DNA from 2 places in the Bradyrhizobium sp. CCBAU 25338 genome. Region 1 is predicted to be linked to the other one. Evidence: riboswitches for the same ligand, from Rfam matches in the RefSeq annotation. Region 1 holds a riboswitch; the other holds the start of a gene.

Region 1 (7,120 bases):
CGGCATCATGAAGGCAACGCGCGAGGACGGCTTGCCGATGGAATCGAGCACCAGGCCGTAGGGCTCCTTCAGCTTCAGCGTGATGGTCTTGGCGTCGGTCGCCTCGATGCTCGCCGTGAAGTCCATGAGCTTCTGGCCCATGCCGTCGACCGCGGCCCAGCGCTTCAGCGAAGCGACGCAGTCCTCCGCCGTCACCGGCGCACCGTCATGCCACTTCAGGCCGTCGCGCAGCGTGAAGGTATAGGTGAGCTTGTCGTCGGAGATCTTCCAGTCCGCCATCTGCGGCTGGATCTTGAAGCTCGAATCCGGGGCCACCAGCGTGTCGTAAACCATGTAGCCATGGTCACGCGTGATGTAGGCCGTGGTGAAGATCGGGTCGATGATGCGCAAATCCGAATGCATCACCGCCGTGATGGTCTTGCCGGCCGCAAGCACTGGCGAGGCCAGCGCGGTTGAAAGCGCGACGACCGACAGCGCAAGTTTGGAGGCGAACGCGCGACGCCCCCGGCGCATGAAGTGGAACATAGAAAGTTCTCCTGACGTGAAACTGTTCAAAGGCAGGTCATTGGTTGAGCATGCGGTTCATTCGTTGGGCGAACTAACCTCATGCAATGCCTTTATCTTTTTGAGACTTGCAGACAGTGCCGAGCGCGTCAATCCGGTTTCGTCGCAGGCCCTCACGGCGCGCGCACGGGCTCCACAAAGATCGGTTTGGCTCTACAACACCTTCCGCTTGTCCTGCCCCGCGCCGATGCAATGCGCGTTCCATCTTTCGAAGCTTGAGAGACATTAAGATGAATCCTGCCAATCTTCCCTTTGATTCCGAGGCGATGCTCGAGGGCCTGCGCGGCTGGGTCGAATGCGAGAGTCCGACTTGGGATGCAGCCGCCGTGGACCGCATGCTCGATATCGCGGCGCGGGATATGGCGATCATGGGTGCGACGATCGAGCGCATCGCCGGCCGCCAGGGCTTTGGTGGCGTCATCCGCGCGCGCTTTCCTCATCCCAAGCAGGGCGAGCCGGGCATCCTGATCGCCGGACACATGGATACCGTTCATCCGGTCGGCACCATCGAGAAGCTGAAATGGCGGCGCGAGGGCAACAAGTGCTACGGCCCCGGCATCTACGATATGAAGGGCGGCAATTACCTCTCGCTGGAAGCGATCCGGCAACTGGCGCGCGCGTCGTTCACCACACCGCTGCCGATCACCGTGCTGTTCACGCCGGATGAGGAAGTCGGCACGCCTTCGACGCGGGACATCATCGAGGCGGAAGCTGCGCGCAATAAATACGTGCTGGTGCCGGAGCCCGGCCGCGCCGACAACGGCGTCACGACCGGACGCTACGCCATCGCGCGCTTCAATCTCGAAGCGACGGGACGGCCGAGCCACGCCGGCGCCACGTTGTCGGCCGGACGCTCGGCGATCCGCGAGATGGCGCGGCAGATCCTCGCGATCGACGCGATGACGACGGAGGACTGCACCTTCTCGGTCGGCGTCGTCCACGGCGGACAATGGGTCAATTGCGTTGCGACGACCGCAACGGGTGAAGCGCTCTCCATGGCCAAGCGTCAGGCCGATCTCGACCGCGGTGTCGAGCGGATGCTGGCGCTGTCGGGCACCAGCAACGACGTCACGTTCAAGGTCACGCGCGGCGTGACGCGTCCGGTTTGGGAGCCGGATGCCGGTACCATGGCGCTCTATGAGAAGGCGCACGGCATCGCCAAATCGCTCGGCGCGGAATTACCGCACGCTAGCTCCGGCGGCGGCTCCGACGGCAACTTCACCGGCGCGATGGGAATCCCCACGCTCGATGGCCTCGGTGTGCGCGGCGGCAATGGCCACACGCTGGAGGAGTTCATCGAAGTGGATAGCCTGGTCGAGCGCGGCCGGCTGATGGCGGGATTGCTGGCGACGTTGGAATAGTGAATTCGTCATTCCGGGGCGATGCGACAGCATCGAACCCGGAATCTCGAGGTCCCGGGTTCGATGCTTCGCATCGCCCCGGGACGACGAGGCGGGCTTTGCACTGCACAATACGTCGGCAGTCGCGGTCGAAATTTAGCCTTGTCTAAAAATGAGGCGTATCGTACTGCTCGGCCGTCCACGCGATGATGCGGGAGAGATCGCGGCGAAGGCTTTCAGCTTTCGTTGCGGCGCCGACGGAGCAACCGCCCCGGAAACTCTCAGGCAAAAGGACCGTTTCGTCAGGACGATCTGGAGAGAGGCGACGCGATTTCAGGCAGTCGTGACGTCCACCGAAGGGGATAGTCCGTCGCAAGACCTCGATAGAGGTGGCGCGCCGGATCAAGCTCTCAGGTAACCGTGACAGATGGGGCGCCGCCAACGGCCTTTCGGCCGGCGGTCAGCCGACTCTAACTCACGGGAGCCCCGAACCTAGCCATGACCCATATTGCCATCATCGGCGCCGGCATCACCGGCGTCACGACCGCCTATGCCCTGCTCGAACGCGGCTACAAGGTGACCGTGCTCGACAAGCACCGCTACGCCGCGATGGAGACGTCCTTCGCCAACGGCGGGCAGCTCTCCGCATCGAACGCCGAAGTGTGGAACAGCACCGCGACGATCCTGAAGGGCTTGCGCTGGATGTTCCGGCGCGACGCGCCGCTGCTGATGAACCCGCGGCCGAACTGGCACAAATATTCGTGGATGAGCGAGTTCGTCGCCAACATCGGCAACTACCGCGCCAACACCATCGAGACCACGCGGCTCGCGATCGAAGCGCGCAGGTATCTGTTCGACATCGCGGCACGCGAAGGGATCAACTTCGATCTCGAACGCCGCGGCATCCTCCACATCTATCGTGACAAGGCCGGATTCGAATCCGGTCTGCGCGTCAACACGCTGCTGCAGGAAGGCGGCCTCGACCGCCGCCCGGTGACGTCGGAGGAAATCCGCGCGATCGAGCCGACACTGCGCAAGGACTATTATGGCGGCTTCTACACGCCGTCGGATGCGACCGGCGATATCCACAAGTTCACCCGCGGGCTGGCGGAAGCCTGCAAGCGGCGTGGCGCGACCTTCATCCACGAGGCCAATATCGATTCGATCGCACGTGCCGGCAGCGGCTTCGTCATCGGCTGGGCCGATCTGGCCGCGAGCGATGCCGTCGCGGCCGCGCGCGGCGCACTGAACGCGGACGGCGTCGTGGTCTGCGCGGGCGTTGCCAGCCGTCACTTCGCCGCCCTGCTCGAGGACCGCGTCAACGTCTATCCGGTCAAGGGATACTCGATCACCGTGCAGCTCGACAGCGCCGAAAGCCGCAACGCCACCCCGACGGTGAGCCTGCTCGACGAGGCCGCCAAGATCGTCACCAGCCGGCTCGGCGCCGATCGTTTTCGCGTCGCCGGCACCGCCGAATTCAACGACTTCAACCGCGACATCCGCGCCGACCGCGTGCAACCGCTGATCGAATGGGTACGCAACAACTTCCCCGCCGTCGAAACGTCGCGCGTCGTGCCGTGGGCCGGGCTGCGCCCGATGATGCCGAACATGATGCCGGTCGTGCGCGCAGGGCGGATACCAGGCGTGTTCTTCAACACCGGCCACGGCCATCTCGGCTGGACTCTGTCGGCGGCGACGGCGCAGATGATCGCCCAGACCATCGACGGCTGGCGCGGCCTCAACGCTCCACCGACGACACCTTCACTTGGGGTTGAGCATGAACTGCGACATGCATCCTGAGTGGTCGATATTGGGGACATGCCGGCCTCTTGCTACGGCGCAGCCCTTGGCACACAATTTGCCCTAAGAGGACGGCGTCTCCGGGCGGCCTTTCCAGCCCAAGTGTTAGGCATGATAGACACGACAGAGTTCACGGGAGCCTTGATGTTCCACACGTTCCGTAGCCGGAGATAAGTGCATGCTGGGTTATCTTATTCGACGCGTTCTGGCCGCGGTGCCCGTGATGGGCGTCGTCGCGCTGTTCGTGTTCCTGCTTCTGCGGCTGACGCCGGGCGATCCCGCCGCGATTCTCGCCGGCGACAACGCGACGCCGGAACGGCTCGAGCGCATCCGCACCTCGCTCGGCCTGAACGAGCCCCTGATCGTGCAGTTCATCACCTGGGTGAACAAGCTGCTGCACGGCGACCTCGGAACCTCGCTGATCTCCAACCTGCCGGTGATGAAGATGATCGGCCAGCGCGTCGAGCCGTCGATCTCGATCGCGCTGTCGACCATCATCCTCGCAGTCATCGTCGCGGTTCCCTTGGGGGTGGTCGCGGCCTGGAAGCACGGCACCTGGATCGACCGCTTCGTGATGGGCCTGTCCGTGCTCGGCTTCTCGGTGCCGGTGTTCGTGGTCGGCTATCTCCTGATCCAGATCTTCGCCATCGACCTGCGCTGGGTGCCGGTGCAGGGCTTCCGCAGCATCTCGAACGGCTTCGGGCCGTTCTTCGAGCGTATCATCCTGCCGACCTGCGCACTCTCCTTCATCTACATCGCCCTGATCGCGCGCATGACGCGCGCGGCGATGCTCGACGTGCTCGGCGAGGACTATGTCCGTACCGCGCGCGCCAAAGGCATCAACGAGGTCGCGGTGATGATGCGCCATGCACTGCGCAACGCCGCGGTCCCCGTGATCACCGTGATCGGCACCGGCTTCGCGCTCTTGATCTCCGGCGTCGTCGTCACCGAGAGCGTGTTCAACATCCCCGGCATCGGCCGCCTCACCGTTGATGCGGTGCTGGCGCGCGACTATCCGGTGATCCAGGCGATGATCCTGCTGACGTCGCTGATCTATGTCGTCGTCAATCTTCTCATCGACGTCGCCTACACCCTGCTCGATCCCCGGATCCGGTACTGAGGCAAGGATAAGGATACAAATGTCGGTCGATACCCTTCCCCAGTCGTCCATTCCGATCACGTCGCCGCTGCGGCCGCGATTCGGATTCCTCACCTCGACGCCCATCATTGCGACTGCGACGGTCCTGCTCACGCTGGTCGTGGTGGTCTCGATCCTCGCGCCGCTGATCGCGCCGCATGATCCGATCCAGCTCGCGCCGTCGCAGCGGCTCAAGCCCTCCTCCACACAATTCCTGCTTGGCACCGACGCCTACGGCCGCGACCTGTTGTCGCGCGTGATCTATGGCGGCCGCATCTCGCTTCTGATCGGCATCGGCTCGGCGATCCTGTCGATCGCCATCGGACTCGCGATCGGCCTCGTCTCCGGCTTCTTCAAGCTGGTCGATTCCGTCCTGATGCGCGTCATGGACGGCCTGATGGCGATGCCGAGCATCCTGCTCGCGATCGCCGTGGTGTCGCTGTCCGGCGCCAGCCTCTGGACCGTGCTGATCGCGATCACGATTCCGGAGATCCCGCGCGTGGCGCGACTGGTTCGCTCGGTCGTGTTGTCGGCGCGCGAGGAACCCTACGTCGAGGCCGCGATCTCGGTTGGCTCCAGCCTGCCGAAGATCATGTGGCGCCACCTGATGCCGAACACGATCGCGCCGCTGATCGTCCAGGGCACCTATGTCTGCGCGAGCGCCATTCTGACCGAGGCCATCCTCTCCTTCCTCGGCGCCGGCATCTCGCCGGAGACGCCGACCTGGGGCAACATCATGGCCGAGGGCCGCCAGTATTTCCAGATCAAGCCGTCGCTGATCTTCTGGCCGGGCCTCTTGCTCTCGATCGCCATCCTCAGCATCAACCTGATCGGCGACGCCGCCCGCGACGCACTCGATCCGCGCATGAAGCAGCGGGAGGGGAAGTGAAATCCTTTACTCCGTCGTTCCGGGGCGGTGCGAAGCACCGAACCCGGAACCTCGAGGTTCCGGGTTCGCGCTTCCGCGCGCCCCGGAACGACGTTGGAGACATTGCATGACCAACACCATCCTCGACATCAACAACCTCGTCGTTTCCATCGGCAAGAAGCCGAAGGGCGTGAACATCATCGACGGCATCTCGATCCAGGTGCGCGAGCGCGAGACGCTGTGCCTCGTCGGCGAAAGCGGCTCGGGCAAGTCGGTGACGTCGCTCACCACGATGGGCCTCTTGCCGAAGGGCACGCTGGTTCCCACCGGCGGCAGCATCAAGCTGGTCGGCGAGGAGCTGCTCACCGCGACCGACCGCCGCCTGCGCCAGCTTCGCGCGACCAAGATGGCCATGATCTTCCAGGAGCCGATGACCGCGCTCAATCCGGTGGTGCCGGTCGGCCGCCAGATCGACGAAGTGCTGCGCGCGCATACCGATCTCGACGGGAAAGCCCGGAAGAAGCGTATCCTCGACATGATGGAGCAGGTCCACCTGCCCCAGGTCGAGCGCATCTTCGCCTCCTATCCGCACCGCCTCTCCGGAGGCCAGCGCCAGCGCATCATGATCGCGATGGCGCTGGTGCTGGAGCCGAAGCTCCTCATTGCCGACGAGCCGACCACCGCGCTCGACGTCACCACGCAGAAGCAGATCCTGACGCTGATCCGCGAGCTGCAGCGCGATCACGGCACCGCCGTGCTGTTCATCACGCACGACATGGGGGTGGTCGCCGAGATCGCCGACCGCGTCGCGGTGATGCGGCAGGGCCGCCTGGTCGAGACCGGCCCGCTCGACACCGTGCTGCGCAATCCAACCATGGAATACACCCGCAACCTGCTCGCCTCGGTACCGAGCCTGGTGCCGCGAGCGCCGCGCGAGGATAGCCGCGAGCCCGTGGTGCTGGAAGCCAACGAGCTCAGCAAGGTCTACAAGGAGCGCGCCTTCTTCGGCAAAGGCCGCGAGGTTGTCGCCGCCGACAAGGTCACGCTGACCCTGCGCAAGGGCCGTACCCTCGGCATCGTCGGCGAAAGCGGCTCGGGCAAGTCGACGGTGGCACGCTGCATCGTCCGCCTGATCGATCCGACCTCCGGTGGCGTGCGACTCGCCGGTCGCGAGATCGCCGACATCTCGCGCCGTCTGCTCCAGCCGCACCGGCAGAAGATCCAGATCGTGTTCCAGGATCCCTACCGCTCGCTGAACCCGCGCGTGACCGTTGGCGACAGCATCGCGGAAGGCCCGATCAACTACGGCGTCTCCCAGGCCGATGCGATGAAGCGGGCGCGCGAGCTGCTTGAGCTCGTCGGCCTGCCGGCAGATGCGGTGTCGCGCTATCCGCACCAGTTCTCCGGCGG
Region 2 (7,120 bases), 140 kb from region 1:
ACGATCAGGGTCCAGCCCAGCGGCTCGGCGCGGGTCCGCATCACGGCCAGCGTCTGCGGATGGACGTCCTTGTCGACGAAGAAAGCCTTCGCCTTCACCTGCGAGTGCCGCTCCGCGAGCGCCATCGCTTCGGCCGCCGCGGTGGCTTCGTCGAGCAGCGAGGCGTTGGCGACGTCGAGCCCGGTGAGGTCGCAGATCATGGTCTGGAAGTTGAACAGCGCCTCCAGCCGGCCCTGGCTGATCTCGGGCTGGTAGGGCGTATAGGCCGTGTACCAGGCCGGATTCTCCAGAATGTTGCGCTGGATCACCGCGGGCAGGATCGTGCCGGAATAGCCTTGGCCGATCAGCGAGGTGAAGACCTGGTTCTGACGCGCGAGCTCGCCCATATGCGCGATCGCCTCGGTTTCGCTGAGCGGCTTGCCGAGGTCGAGCGGGGCGGTCTGCCGGATTGAAGCCGGCAGCGTCTCCGCCATCAGCGCGTCCACGCTTTTCGCGCCGACGGTCTCCAACATTGCGGTGACGTCGCGCGCCGAGGGGCCGATGTGGCGGCGGACGAAAGAGGCGGCGGTATCGCCGTTGGATTTGCGGTGCGCGGTCATCATGGGTCCTCGCTTCAGGTCATCTGTCGTCGTCACGCCCCTCAGTTCAGGGGCAGTCGCATAAGCGGATCACGTTCCTTCGGCACCACCGTGCCACAAACTCGTCATGCCCGGGCTTGTCCCGGGCATCCACGTTCTTCGTGCCGCGAGGAGGCCGTGGATGGCCGGGACAAGCCCGGCCATGACGATGTGGAGACATCGCGCGTACGCCCTCATCTGCGATACTCCTGCGCCTTCGCGGGCCATGGCGATGTGGAAAGATCGCGCTTCATCTCACGCCGTATGGGCCTTGTAGGCGGCTTCATCCATGAGGCCGCCGAGTTCGCTCTTGTCGGCAATCTTGATCTTGAAGAACCAGGCTTTGCCTTGCGCATCCGAGTTCACCAGCGCCGGCTCGGCGGCAAGCGCCTCGTTCGCCTCGAGCACTTCGCCTGTAACAGGCGCGTAGACGTCGGAGGCGGCCTTCACCGATTCCACGACGGCGGCGGCTTCGGCCTTCTTCAAGCTCCGGCCGACCTTGGGCAATTCGACGAACACGACGTCGCCGAGCTGCTGCTGGGCGTAGTCGGTGATGCCGACCGTGGCGGTATCGCCGTCGATCGCGAGCCATTCGTGGTCGGAGGTGTACAGCGTCGTGGTCATTGTCTTGTCCTCAGCGTTTGTAGGTGTTTTTCACGAAGGGCATGGCGGCGACAGCGAGCGGCAGGCGCTGGCCGCGCACCTCGGCGAAGAGTTTGGTGCCGAGCGCGCTCAAATTCGTGGGCACGTAGCCCATCGCGACCGGCGCATTCAGGCTCGGGCCGAAACCGCCCGATGTGACCTTTCCGATCGGCTCGCCGCCGGCCTGATCCGCAAACAGCAGCGCGCCCTCGCGCACCGGCGCGCGGCCCAGGGCGAGCAGGCCGACGCGGCGGCGGGACGCGCCGTTATCGAAATGCGCGAGGATCTTCCCGGCGCCGGGAAAGCCGCCGGCGCGCATCCCGCCGCTGCGACGGCTCTTCTGCACCGACCATTCCAGCGCGGCCTCGACCGGCGTGGTCGCGGTGTCGATGTCGTGGCCGTAGAGGCAGAGCCCGGCTTCGAGCCGCAGGCTGTCGCGGGCGCCCAGGCCGATCGGCAGCACGTCCGGGTTTTCGAGCAGCGTTTTTGCCAGACGCTCCGCATCGGCCGCGGGGACCGAGATCTCGAACCCGTCCTCGCCGGTATAGCCGGAGCGCGAGACGAAGCACTTGAGGCCGGCCACCTCTTGCGGGCCGGAATCCATGAATGTCATGGACGGCGCCCCTGCACACAATTTCGCCAGCGCCGCTTCCGCCTTCGGGCCCTGCAGCGCGATCAGCGCGCGGTCGGCCAGAGAATCGATGACGCAATCGTCCGCGAGGTGCGCGCGCAGATGCGCCTCGTCCGCTTCCTTGCAGGCGGCGTTGACGACCAGGAACAGGTGGTCGCCGAAATTGGCGACCATGAGATCGTCGAGAATCCCGCCTTCCGCATTGGTGAACTGGGCGTAGCGCTGCCGGCCCGGTGCAATCGCCACGATGTCCTGCGGCACCAGCCGTTCCAGCGCGCGGGCGGCGTCCTCGACCTTGCCCGACTTCGGCCGCAGCGCGAGCTGCCCCATATGGGAGACGTCGAACAGGCCGGCCGCGGCTCGCGTATGGAGGTGCTCCTTCAGCACCCCCGCGGGGTACTGCACGGGCATATCATAGCCAGCGAACGGCACCATCTTGCCGCCGAGGGACACATGCAGGGCGTGGAGGGGCGTATGTCGGAGAGATTTCTGGTCGGCGGGTACTGGCATCACAGGGGTCCTCGGCGGTTCCCCGGGGACGATTCCCCGGGCCAACCAGTCGAAGCCCCATCTGTCGCTGTGCCTGAGAGTATTATCCCGTCGGCGGGTGCCACCCGGGTTCTTAGGCCCGTCGGCGCCTCTTTCCAGATGCTGTCAAAGCCACGCGGTCCTTTTGCCTGAGAGTTTCCGGGGCGGTTGCTCCTTCGGCGCCGGCAGTAAAGCCGGTCTCTCCCGACGTGGCCGTACGATATAGATGGTTACAGACCACAGGGCGGCCAAGCCTGTCAACGCGGCGGTTTCGCCTTTTCAACCGGGATTGCGCGCCTGCGGCAACCCTCTGATCTCCTTGCACAGTTTCTGGACACTGAAGCAGGCCTTGTCTAAAAGCGCTTTGGCCCGCAGATATCAGCCCTAACCTCCGGTTTGGATGGCAGGAAGCGGGTCCAAGCACACCCGATTGGATGAACATGAGCGGCGTCAACGAGATCAGGTCGACCTTTCTGAACTTCTTTGCCGAGAACGGCCACGAGATCGTGCCGTCCTCGCCATTGGTGCCGCGCAACGACCCCACGTTGATGTTCACCAATGCCGGCATGGTGCAGTTCAAGAACGTCTTCACCGGCGTGGAGAAGCGGCCCTATCAGCGCGCCACCACCTCGCAGAAATGCGTACGCGCCGGCGGCAAGCACAACGACCTCGACAATGTCGGCTACACCGCGCGCCATCTCACCTTCTTCGAGATGCTCGGCAACTTCTCGTTCGGCGACTATTTCAAGGAACGCGCGATCGAGCTCGCCTGGAAGCTGATCACCGCCGAGTTCGGGCTGAAGAAGGACAAGCTGCTGGTCACGGTCTATCACACCGACGACGAGGCGGCGGGCCTGTGGAAGAAGATCGCCGGCTTCTCCGACGACCGCATCATCCGCATCCCGACCTCGGACAATTTCTGGGCGATGGGCGACACCGGCCCGTGCGGCCCGTGCTCGGAGATCTTCATCGACCGCGGCGAGCACATCTGGGGCGGGCCTCCGGGCTCGCCGGAGGAGGACGGCGACCGCTTCCTCGAATTCTGGAATCTCGTGTTCATGCAGTTCGAGCAGGTGACGAAGGAGGAGCGCCAGCCGCTGCCGCGTCCCTCGATCGACACCGGCATGGGCCTGGAGCGCATGGCCTGCATCCTCCAGGGCGTCGAGAGCGTGTTCGAGACTGACCTGTTCCGCAACCTGATCGATGCGACGGCGTCCGCGCTCGGCACCGGGCCGAACGAGCAGACCGTGGCCTCGTTCCGCGTCATCGCCGACCATCTGCGCTCCTCGGCCTTCCTCGTCTCCGACGGCGTGCTGCCCTCGAACGAGGGCCGCGGCTACGTGCTGCGCCGGATCATGCGCCGCGCCATGCGCCATGCGCAGCTGCTGGGCGCCAAGGAGCCGCTGATGCATCGGCTGGTCTGGGCGCTGGTCCGCGAGATGGGCCAGGCCTACCCCGAGCTGATGCGCGCCGAAAAGCTGATCGAGGAAACGCTGCGGCTGGAAGAGACCCGCTTCCGCAAGACGCTGTCGCGCGGCCTCGCCATTCTCGACGAGAAGAGCGCGGGCCTGAAGAAGGGCGACATGTTCGACGGCGACGTCGCCTTCACGCTCTACGACACCTACGGCTTCCCGCTGGACCTGACGCAGGACGCGCTGAAGTCGCGCGGCATCGGCGTCGACCAGGCGGCGTTCACGGATGCGATGGAGCGGCAGAAAGTGAAGGCGCGCGAGTCCTGGAAGGGCTCGGGCGAGGCGGCTTCCGAGGCGATCTGGTTCCCGCTGCGCGAGAAGCTGGGTGCGACCGAATTCCTGGGCTACGAGACCGAGAGCGCCGAAGGCGTGGTGTCCGCGCTGGTGAAGGACGGCCATGAAGTCGCCAGCCTCAAGGCCGGCGAGACGGGCGCGATCGTGCTCAACCAGACGCCGTTCTATGCGGAGTCTGGCGGCCAGGTCGGCGACACCGGCGTGCTCTCGGGTGAGGGCGGCGTCAAGTTCCGCGTCACCGACACGCAGAAGAAGCTCGGCGATCTCTTCGTCCATGTCGGCACGGTGGAGAGCGGCGAAATCAGGCTCGGCACCGCGCTGCAGCTCGAGGTGGATCATTCGCGGCGCTCCTCGATCCGCGCCCATCACTCGGCGACGCATCTCATCCACGAGGCGCTGCGCCAGGTGCTCGGCGACCACATCGCCCAGCGCGGCTCGATGGTCGCGCCCGACCGCCTGCGCTTCGACTTCGTGCATCCGAAGCCGATCACGGCGGAGGAGCTGTCCCGCATCGAGGACATCGCCAACGACGTTGTGCTGGAGAACGACGAGGTCACCACGCGGATCATGGGCGTGGACGAGGCCCGCGAGGCCGGTGCACGCGCGCTGTTCGGCGAGAAATACGGCGACGAGGTCCGCGTCGTCTCGATGGGCAGGACCGCGCGCGAGCGCGGCGCCAACGCGCTCGGCTGGTCGGTCGAGCTCTGCGGCGGCACCCACGTCAAGCGCACCGGCGATATCGGCCTGATCACGCTGACGGGCGAGAGCGCGGTCGCCTCGGGCGTGCGCCGCATCGAGGCGCTGACCGGCAATTACGCGCGCAGGCACGCCAACGACACTATGGCGCTGGCGAAGACCGCGGCGAACGAGCTGCGTACCTCGATCGACGAAGTGCCGGCCCGCATCGCCGCGCTGATGGAGGAGCGCAAGAAGCTCGAGCGCGAGCTGTCCGACGCCCGCAAGAAGCTCGCGATGGGCGGCGGCGCCGCAGCCAGCAACGGCGCCGCGGCCGGCGTGCGCGAGGTCGGTGACGTCAAGCTGATGGCACGTGCCGTGGAGGGCATCGAGATGAAGGATCTCAAGAGCCTCGCCGACGACGGCAAGAAGCAGATCGGCTCGGGCGTCGTCGCCATCGTCGGCGTCACCGAGGACGGCAAGGCCGGTGTGGTGGTCGGCGTCACGCAGGACCTCACCGCGCGCTTCAACGCCGTGAACCTCGTGCGCATCGCCTCCGAAACGCTCGGCGGCAAGGGCGGCGGCGGCCGGCCCGACATGGCCCAGGCCGGCGGTCCCGATGGCGCCAAGGCGGCGGCCGCGCTCACCGCGATCGAAAAAGCGATGGCGGGCGCTTAAGTCGCAATGGCCCCCGTTCCGCGAGGACGTGGGCTTCGCGATCCCGAATTTCGGGATCGCCTCTACGATTTGCTGGAGCACGATCCGCTGGCCTATTCGGTCGGGTCGCGCTTCATCCAGCTGATCATCGGGGTCATCGTGCTCAATGTGGCCGCGATGATCCTCGCCTCGCTGCCGGAGCTCGATGCGCAGTTCGGCACGCTGTTCGCGGGCATCACCGTCCTGTCCGTGATCGTGTTCGCGCTGGAATACGCGGCGCGGCTGTGGACGGTGGCGGGGCACACCCAGCGCAAGGGCTCCGCGCTGGCCGACCGGCTCAGCTACGCCTTTTCCGCGCTCGGCATCATCGATCTGATGGCGTTCCTGCCCGCGGCAATCGTGCTCGCCACCGGCGGGCATGCGACGCTGGCCGCGCTCGGCGTGCTGCCGTTCTTCAAGCTGATCCGCTATTCGCCGGCGATGCGCTCGCTGCTCGCCGCCGTGCATGCCGAGCGGCGGGCGCTGATTGGCTGCATCGTCATCCTGATCGGCGCGGTGCTGACCTTTGCCTCGCTGCTCTACGCCATCGAGCGCGACGTGCAGCCCGACAAGCTCGGCACCATTCCACAGGCGATGTGGTGGGCGATCGTCACGCTCGGCACGGTTGGCTATGGCGACGTCGTGCCGGTGACGCCGCTCGGCAAGTTCGTCTCCACCTTCGCCATCGTCGCCGGCTTTGCCATGATCGCGCTGCCGGTCGCGATCATCTCGACCGCATTCGCCGAAGAGGTGAAGCGGCGCGATTTCGTCGTCACCTGGGGCATGCTTGCGCGGGTGCCGCTGTTCTCGCATCTGTCGGCCGCGGAGATCGCCGACATCATGCGGCTGCTCCGCGCGCGCACCGTCGAGCAGGGCGAGATCCTGGTGCGGCGGGGCGATGTCGCCTCGTCGATGTATTTCATCACCGCCGGCGAGGTCGAGATCGCGCTGCCGAGCCAGCATGTGCGGCTCGCCGACGGCACCTTCTTCGGCGAGATCGCGCTGCTGCACAGGACAAAACGCAGCGGCACGGTGACGGCGACCCGCAAGACCCGGCTGCTCGTGCTCGACGCCCAGGATTTTCACGCCCTGATCGAGCGCATGCCGACGCTCGCCGACCACGTCCATACCACCGCCAAGGCGAGGCTCGCCGATAGCGGCGACCTCGCGCTCGCCGAGCTCGCGCAGGCGGAGAAGAACGACGCCGACCGCTGAGCGGTCAGCCTTTCTTCAGGAAAACATAGTCGGCCGCGTACGGCGCGCTTTTGAACTCGCCGGCCTTCTCGCATGCACCGTCGAGCTTGCCGCCGTGGGTGTTGATGCGCTGGACGGTGGTCACGGGCGTGAGCACGCCGCTGCCGCGGGGGGAGGCGACCTCCAGCTTCAGCCAGGGGATGTCGGCGGCGGTGGCGCCTGGTGCGTTGCCGATGGCCTTGCCGACGACGGCGCTGCCGTCGGCATGCTCCCAGGTCGGGCCGGCATAGTGCCGCCCGATCGTCTTGCCCTCGGACAGCAGCGTCGCGATCGGCTCGCGGAAGGCCCAGGCGAGCTTGCCGTCAGCGCCG

What was found. A riboswitch is a leader RNA that binds a small molecule or an ion and turns the genes downstream of it on or off. The one in region 1 is predicted to bind glycine.
Region 2: linked by a shared signal. The riboswitch ahead of gcvT (glycine cleavage system aminomethyltransferase GcvT) and the one ahead of ACM42_RS34890 (D-amino acid dehydrogenase) in region 1 are both predicted to bind glycine.

Annotation. Positions count from the first base shown of each region.
Region 1 is NZ_LFKY01000043.1:268,680-275,799, forward strand. Features, by position in the region: gene ACM42_RS34880 (ABC transporter substrate-binding protein) at 1-525, opposite strand, end outside; gene ACM42_RS34885 (M20/M25/M40 family metallo-hydrolase) at 795-1,925, shown strand; glycine riboswitch at 2,107-2,211, shown strand; glycine riboswitch at 2,215-2,333, shown strand; gene ACM42_RS34890 (D-amino acid dehydrogenase) at 2,403-3,704, shown strand; gene ACM42_RS34895 (ABC transporter permease) at 3,883-4,824, shown strand; gene ACM42_RS34900 (ABC transporter permease) at 4,844-5,731, shown strand; gene ACM42_RS34905 (ABC transporter ATP-binding protein) at 5,838-7,120, shown strand, end outside.
Region 2 is NZ_LFKY01000043.1:407,843-414,962, reverse strand. Features, by position in the region: gene gcvP (aminomethyl-transferring glycine dehydrogenase) at 1-599, opposite strand, end outside; gene gcvH (glycine cleavage system protein GcvH) at 873-1,241, opposite strand; gene gcvT (glycine cleavage system aminomethyltransferase GcvT) at 1,252-2,400, opposite strand; glycine riboswitch at 2,547-2,635, opposite strand; gene alaS (alanine--tRNA ligase) at 2,859-5,537, shown strand; gene ACM42_RS35615 (cyclic nucleotide-gated ion channel) at 5,544-6,770, shown strand; gene ACM42_RS35610 (DUF3455 domain-containing protein) at 6,775-7,120, opposite strand, start outside.